2 linked regions of the Pleomorphomonas sp. PLEO genome follow. The main gene of each other region encodes a partner of the protein of the gene in region 2 in a complex. Links are inferred from orthologs where the notes say so. Each region holds a gene or a part of one and is shown on either strand. Other genes may lie near its edges.

Evidence for each region.
Region 1: the proteins of hfq (region 2) and AB6N07_RS14480 are in contact, whole or in part, in a crystal structure (PDB 3VU3), measured with the Escherichia coli proteins. The link is inferred for Pleomorphomonas sp. PLEO from one-to-one orthologs.

What each region holds. Positions count from the first base shown.
Region 1 is NZ_CP166625.1:3,124,713-3,128,700, reverse strand. What follows is about bases 853-3,848. They hold AB6N07_RS14480 (catalase), read left to right. Parts: upstream 853-1,292; coding sequence 1,293-3,404; downstream 3,405-3,848. Other genes in these bases: AB6N07_RS14475 (cysteine hydrolase family protein), read left to right, coding at 3,413-3,848; AB6N07_RS14485 (glucose/quinate/shikimate family membrane-bound PQQ-dependent dehydrogenase), read left to right, coding at 853-983. In the rest of the region: more of AB6N07_RS14485, read left to right, coding at 1-852; more of AB6N07_RS14475, read left to right, coding at 3,849-3,988.
Region 2 is NZ_CP166625.1:3,909,162-3,912,796, forward strand. What follows is about bases 866-3,635. They hold hfq (RNA chaperone Hfq), read right to left. Parts: upstream 2,487-3,635; coding sequence 2,244-2,486; downstream 866-2,243. Other genes in these bases: hflX (GTPase HflX), read right to left, coding at 866-2,081; AB6N07_RS18160 (D-amino-acid transaminase), read right to left, coding at 2,683-3,543; AB6N07_RS18165 (ABC transporter ATP-binding protein), read right to left, coding at 3,583-3,635. In the rest of the region: AB6N07_RS18145 (L,D-transpeptidase), read right to left, coding at 1-647; more of hflX, read right to left, coding at 741-865. UniProt on the Escherichia coli protein: RNA chaperone that binds small regulatory RNA (sRNAs) and mRNAs to facilitate mRNA translational regulation in response to envelope stress, environmental stress and changes in metabolite concentrations.

The DNA.
Region 1 (3,988 bases), 790 kb from region 2 along the record:
CCGTCCACCACGACCTCTGGGACATGGACGTGCCGGCGCAGCCTGTCCTGCTCGATCTGACCAAAGCCGATGGGAACACGGTGCCGGCCCTCGTCGGGGCGACCAAGCAGGGCGACATCTACGTCCTTGATCGCCGGACGGGAGATCCGATCCTGCCGGTGACCGAAGTTCCGGCTCCCGGTGGCACCATTGCGGAAGACGTCTCTTCCCCGACCCAGCCGCTGACCGCCCTCACCTTCACGCCTCCACCTCTCCAGGAGAAAGACATGTGGGGCGTGACCATGTTCGACCAGCTTGCCTGCCGCATTCGCTTTCACGAGCTCAACTACCAGGGCCGCTACACGCCGCCCTCATTGAAGGGCTCCCTGATCTACCCGGGCAATTTCGGCGTGTTCAACTGGGGCAGCATCGCCGTCGATCCGGAACGGCAGGTGATGTTCGGCATGCCGACTTATCTCGCCTTCACCTCGCGATTGGTCCCCAGCGCGGACATCCCGCCGCGCGGTCAGGACCAGAAAGGCAGCGAGCAAGGGCTCAACCGCAATGACGGCGCCCCCTATGGCGTCTTCATGGGGCCATTCCTCGGTCCGCTGCAGATCCCCTGCCAAGCGCCACCGTGGGGCTACGTCGCCGCCGCCGATCTCACCTCCGGCAAGATCATCTACAAGCACCGCAACGGCACGGTGCACGACATGACGCCACTGCCTCTACCCTTCAAGGTCGGCGTCCCCGGCATCGGCGGCCCGATCATCACCAAGGGTGGCGTCGCCTTCCTGGCGGCGGCGGTCGACAACTACCTCCGCGCTTACGACCTCACCACAGGCCGCGAGCTGTGGAAGGGCCGCCTGCCAGCCGGCGGACAGGCAACACCGATGACCTATGCCCTCGGCGACGGCCGCCAGATGGTGGTGATCGTTGCCGGCGGACATGGATCGATTGGCACCAAGGCGGGCGATTACGTTCTCGCCTATGCTTTGCCCTAAGCTAAATGGCGCGGGAGAAATCCCGCGCTTTTTTTCTACGTTGGCCTCATTTGCATTGTTTTTGCGGTCTCGCACGACCGGGTAAATTTCCCCATCGGCGGAACAAATACCGACGCTTGTGGTTCTGCCTTCAAAGCGTGGCGGCCGATCAGCTCGCCTAGAGTCCCAAGTTCCGTCACCGCGCTCCCCCCAGCGAGCCCCTCGAGTTCCACAGACCTTCCACGACGAGAGGACACGCTAGGTCGACGTGAGGCCAAGCCGGTGAGCTGGCCCGACCCTTCAAGAGTTTCCATTGAGGAGCAAAAAAGAATGGCCAGGCAGGCAACGCAAGACAAGCGCACAACGACGAAAATCCATGATCAGACACTGCTGCGTGGCGAAGGCGGCGAACTGCACCAGACGAGAGCTGGCGACACTCCTGTTCTGACCACGGCACAAGGCGCCCCGGTTGCCGATGACCAGAATTCGCTGAAGGCCGGAACGCCCGGCCCAAGCCTGATTGAAGACTTTCATTTTCGCGAGAAGATCTTCCATTTCGACCACGAGCGCATCCCCGAGAGGGTGGTGCATGCCCGTGGTTATGGCGCACATGGCTATTTCGAGACCTATGAGTCGCTCGCCGACTACACCCGCGCCGACATTTTCCAGCGCGCCGGCGAAAAGACGCCCGCTTTCGTCCGCTTCTCAACGGTGGCCGGCTCCGAGGGCTCGGCCGATCTGGCCCGCGATGTGCGCGGTTTTGCAGTGAAGCTCTATACCAAGGAAGGCAACTGGGACATCGTCGGCAACAACATCCCGGTGTTCTTCGTCCAGGACGCCATCAAGTTTCCGGATGTCATCCATTCGGTGAAACCAGAGGCAGATCGTGGCTTCCCACAAGCGCAATCGGCACACGACACGTTCTGGGACTTCATCTCGCTGACGCCGGAATCGATGCACATGATCATGTGGGTCATGTCCGATCGGACCATCCCCCGCTCCTTCCGCTTCATGGAAGGCTTCGGCGTTCACACCTTCCGCTTCCTTAACGCACGCGACGAGTCCACCTTCGTCAAGTTCCTGTGGAAGCCCAAGCTCGGGCTTCAGTCGGTTGTGTGGAACGAGGCGGTGAAGATCAACGGCGCCGATCCCGATTTCCATCGGCGGGACCTTTGGGAGGCCGTCAAATCGGGCAACTTCCCGGAGTGGGAATTGTGCGTCCAGTTATTCGATCAGGCGTTTGCCGATAGCTTCGATTTCGACGTGCTCGATCCCACCAAGCTTATCCCGGAGGAGATCCTGCCACCTCGCCCCGTCGGGCGGTTGGTGCTCGATCGGATGCCGGACAATTTCTTCGCCGAGACCGAGCAGGTCGCTTTCATGACGCAGAACGTGCCGCCGGGCATCGACTTCTCCAACGACCCGCTGCTGCAGGGGCGCAATTTTTCCTATCTCGACACACAGCTGAAGCGGCTCGGCAGTCCCAACTTCACGCATCTTCCCATTAATGCGCCGAAGTGCCCGTTCGCCCATTTCCAGCAGGACGGTCACATGGCGATGCGCAATCCGGTTGGCCGCGCCAACTATCAGCCGAACTCGTTGGGCGAAGGGCCGCGCGAAGATCCGGCACAGGGCGCGCGCTCGTTCCGCGAACCCATCGAGGGCCCGAAGGCAAGGCTGCGGCCGGAGAGCTTCGCCGACCACTACAGTCAGGCACGGCAATTCTTCAACAGCCAGACCGGGCCGGAGCAGAAGCACATCGCCATGGCGCTGACTTTCGAGCTCAGCAAATGCGAGAACCCGGTGATCCGCGAGCGGATGGTCGCCCATCTCCTCAACATCGATGAGGCGCTCGGCGCGACGGTGGCTGATCGGATCGGACTTGAGACCTTGCCCAAGCCGGCCGATGCCGCGGTGGCGCCACGCGACGATCTACCCCCCTCACCTGCCCTCAGCATCATCCAGAACGGTCCGCCGAGCTTCGCCGGCCGCAAGGTGGGTGTCCTCGTCTCCAACGGCTGCGACGGAAAGCTTCTCAAGGCCTTGCAGATGGCGATCGAAAAGGAAGGCGCCACCGTGGAACTGATCGCGCCCAAAGTGAGCGGTGTCGTTACCGCCGATGGCACTCAACTGCCAGCCAAGCACATGATCGACGGCGGCCCCTCGGTTTTGTTCGATGCCGTCGCGCTCATTCTGTCCAAAGAGGGAGCTCAGATGCTGGCCAAGGAAGCGGCGGCACGCGACTTCGTGGCAGATGCCTTCGCGCACTGCAAGTTCATCGCCTACAGCCCCGAGGCCGATCCGCTGTTCGAAAAGGCCGGTTTGGAACCCGATGCCGACGAGGGGCTCGTTCCTCTCGACGGCGCCGCCTCGATAGCGACCTTCGTCCAAAGCTGCCGCAAGCTTCGCTTGTGGGCGCGCGAGGCGGCCGTCAAGCTCTGAGAACGCCAATGGTCCATCAAGGTTTAATCCATGGGCCGCTGGGGCCGGGCACGCTGCATCTCTGCGTGGATATGCAACGCGTGTTTGGCCCCGGCTATCCATGGGCGATGCCGTGGTTGGAACGGGTTAGGCCGACGATCGAGGCGATCTGCGCACGCCATGCCGATCGTACCCTCTTCACACGCTTCATTCCCGCGGCCCATCCCGGCGAGGGACGCGGCACCTGGGCGCGCTACTACCGGCGCTGGGCTGACATAACGCTTGAGAAGCTCGATCCCGAAGCCATACGGATCATTCCCGCCCTTGAACGCTTTGCGCCACCGGCGCGCGTGCTGGACAAGCGTGTCTACTCGCCGTGGACCGAGGGACAGCTCGACGCGATGTTGTCAGGTTCCGATGTCGATACGCTGGTCATCACCGGCGGAGAAACAGACGTCTGCGTACTCGCTTCGGCGCTCGGTGGCATCGATCGTGGCTTTCGCGTCGTTCTGGTTGGGGACGCGCTCTGCAGCTTCTTCGACGAGACGCACGACGCGCTGATGGAGCTCTATCTCACCCGCTTTACCGAACAGCTCGAAGTCGCG
Region 2 (3,635 bases):
GGCACTCTTTCGAACAGGTCAATGACATCCTGATTGATCAGGCGGATGCACCCGGAGGAGACGTTGCTGCCGATCGTCCAAGGCTCCACCGTGCCATGGATACGATAGAGAGTGTCGATGTTGCCCTGATAAAGGTAATGCGCACGGGCGCCCAACGGATTGTCCGGACCGCCGGGCATGCCACCAGCCCACTTGCGAGAGTTGGGATCGCGCGCCTGCATTTCCACCGGCGGGTGCCACGACGGCCATTTTGCCTTGCGACGAATGACGGCGGAACCGGCCCAGGCAAATCCCTCGCGACCGACGCCGATGCCGTAGCGCATCGCCCGGCCGTCACCCAGCACCAGATAGAGGTAGCGGGCGGGTGTATCGACGATGAGGGTGCCCGCCGGCTCGTCGGTCACATAGTCGACCTCCCGGCGCAGGAACGCCGGATTGACCCGCGTCAGATCCACCGCGGGAACAGTGAACCCGCCGTCCTTAATCTCGCCGTACATCGCGACATACTCAGCGGACGGCAAAGGATAGCGCTTCGGCTTGGTTGGATCGATGAGCGGCGGCATCGCCGGCACGCCGGGGTTCGTAACGCAAGCGGCAAGGACAAGAGGCAGCGCGCCGAGAAAGGCTCGCCTGGACGGTAGGTTCATAGTCTCCACTTTCTGCTGATTCGACGGTGGCATTCAGTCAACCTGATGAACGCACAATACTCTAGTCATGTTGCTAAACTTGCCCGGCTGAGATCAGTTTTCCGCGAGCGGATGCTGAATGCGTTCGCCATAGCGCTGATGAAAGGTGGTCATCGACTTGTCGGCGATGCGCACCGTCAGGCGTAGCGTGCCGTCATCGCCTTCGTGCCGTTCGAGTACTTCGCCATGATCGTAGAGCCAGGCAAGTCCGGCGCCGTCGGAAGGATCGAGGGCGAGTTCGTGCACCGGCCTGGTACCAACCACCCTTGCTTCGATAGCTGCCAACAGTTCGGGCAAACCCGCTCCGGTGACGGCCGAGACAACGTGCCGTTCCTGCCCGCCAGGGGATTCGGTCTCTGCCTGCGCCAGCAGAACGTCGCGCCGCGCGTCGTCGACAAGGTCGATCTTGTTCCACACTTCGATGATGCGGTCGCGATCCTCGGGATTGAGGCCGAGTTGCTTCAGCACTTCCGCAACGTCGCTCGCCTGCGCCTCGGTATCCTTGTGAGAAATGTCTCGCACATGCAGGATAATCGACGCCTCGATCACCTCCTCAAGCGTTGCCCGGAAGGCCGCGACGAGGTGCGTCGGCAGGTTCGAAATGAATCCCACGGTGTCCGACAGAATGGCATCGGTACCGTGCGGCAGCTTGATGCGGCGAAGCGTAGGATCGAGCGTTGCAAACAGAAGATCCTTGGCGAACACATCCGCTTCGGTCAGCTCATTGAACAGCGTCGATTTGCCGGCGTTGGTGTAGCCAACCAGCGCCACCACCGGATGCGGCACCTTGCGCCGCTGTCGCCTGTGCAAATCTCGCGTACGTTTGACCTGTTCGAGATCGGCCTCAATGCGCGTAATCTTATCTTGGAGTTGGCGCCGGTCAGCTTCGATCTGCGTTTCGCCGGGACCACCCAGGAAGCCGAAACCACCGCGCTGCCGCTCAAGGTGAGTCCACGAGCGGACGAGGCGCGATTTCTGGTACTTGAGGTGGGCAAGTTCCACCTGCAGTCGCCCTTCGCGCGTCCGTGCCCGTTCGCCAAAGATTTCGAGGATGAGCCCCGTACGATCGATAACTTTGGTTTTCCAGGCTTTTTCCAGGTTGCGCTGCTGAATGGGCGTGAGCGCATGATCGACGATGACGAGGTCGATCTCCTCGGCCTCTACCCTCTCGCCGATTTCTTCCACCTTGCCGGAGCCAAACAACGTTGCCGGCTTCGGCTGGTTGACCGGCACGGGAAGGGTGGCGCGCACATTGAGATCGATGGCCAAGGCCAAGCCGGAGGCTTCCTCAAGCCGCGCTTCAAGATCGCGCTGGGTGATTGTGGCAGCGTCGTCCCTGCCCCCCCGCTGACGCAGATCGGGCACAAGAACCAATGCCCTCGCCGGCTCATCGATGCGATCGACACTCTTCTTGCGAGGACGGCCGCCCTCTTCAAGATCCTGTTCGTCGGTCACTTAACCTCCCGAAAACCGCGCCGCGCGCGGCCAATAACTGATTTCCGTGATAAGCCGCCCATGGAGCGATCCATGAGCGGACAACAACGGAACCCATCGGACTCAGTTCGGTTCCTCGCTACCTTCGAAAAGGGCCAAAGGCTGAGCCGGCATGATGGTGGAAATGGCGTGCTTGTAGACGAGCTGGGAATGCCCGTCGCGCCGCAGGAGGACGCAGAAGTTATCGAACCAGGTGACCACGCCCTGTAGCTTGACGCCATTGATCAGAAAAATCGTCAGCGAAATCTTATTCTTACGGACGTGATTAAGGAAGGTGTCCTGAAGATTTTGGGCTTTGTCCGCCATTTTATTCGGCCTTTTCGACTTCGTTTTTTTGTGAGGGGCAAACGCCACACCGACGCTACGCGTCGCCCGGACTTATGGTTACGCCGGGCGCGTCGGAAATTACCAGTCCATTTCGAATGCGTGTCACGGTCGGTGGGCTCGTGCTATCCGTGTTTCGGAGAGCATGTGACAATTTTGCCCAAGGCGGCCTTGGCCGTCAAATCGGTGTGCGCTCGGCGATATCATGGAAGCGCCGCCTCAGACCGGCGGCGACGCTGCCAGGAGCGCCATTGGCGACCGCCTCGCCGTCGATGCTCACGACGGGGCAAAGAATCGCGCCGGCCGACGTCAAGAATACCTCCCGTGCCGCCTTCATCTCGGCCACTGTGAAGTGACGTTCGACGACCGGAACACCCTCGGCGGCCGCCACCTCCATCAAGACCGACCGGGTAATGCCACGGAGAATGCCTCGCTCGGCCGGGCGGGTGACGATCCTGCCCTCTTCGTCGACTAGCCAGACATTGGCGGACGATCCCTCGGTGACAAATCCCTCGGCGTCGACGAACACCGCTTCGAAGGCGCCAGCCTCGCGCGCCGCCTGCTTGGCGAGCGCGTTGGGCAGCAGGCCAACCGTCTTGATGTCCACGCGCTCCCAGCGGTTGTCGGGAAGGGTGATGACGGGCACGCCCTTCTCATAGCGGTGAGCAGCCGCGGCAACGTCCAGCGACTTGGCCGTCGCGGTAAAGGTCGGATTCACGCCGACGGGAAAGGCATGATCGCGCGGCGCGGCACCACGGGAGATCTGCCAGTAGACATAGCCATTCTCGACCCGATTGCGACGAGCAACCTCCCGCAGCACATGGGTCATCGCCGCCCGACTCATCGGCGCGGCAATCCTCAGTTCGGCCAGCGACCGGTCGAGCCGGTCGAGATGGCGGCGAAGATCGATGATGGCGCCATCCTTGATCTGACAGGCCTCATAGACGGCATCCGCGAACTGGTTGCCCCGATCCTCGACGCTGACGACGGCCTCCCGCGACGGAACGTAGCGCCCATTGACGTAGGTGATGCGGGACATGGCCGGCTCTCCAGAACTATACGGCAAGCGGTTATAAGATCACTCGAGTTCGACGATCCGCCCTTCGTCGAGGGTGATGCGCCGGTCCATTC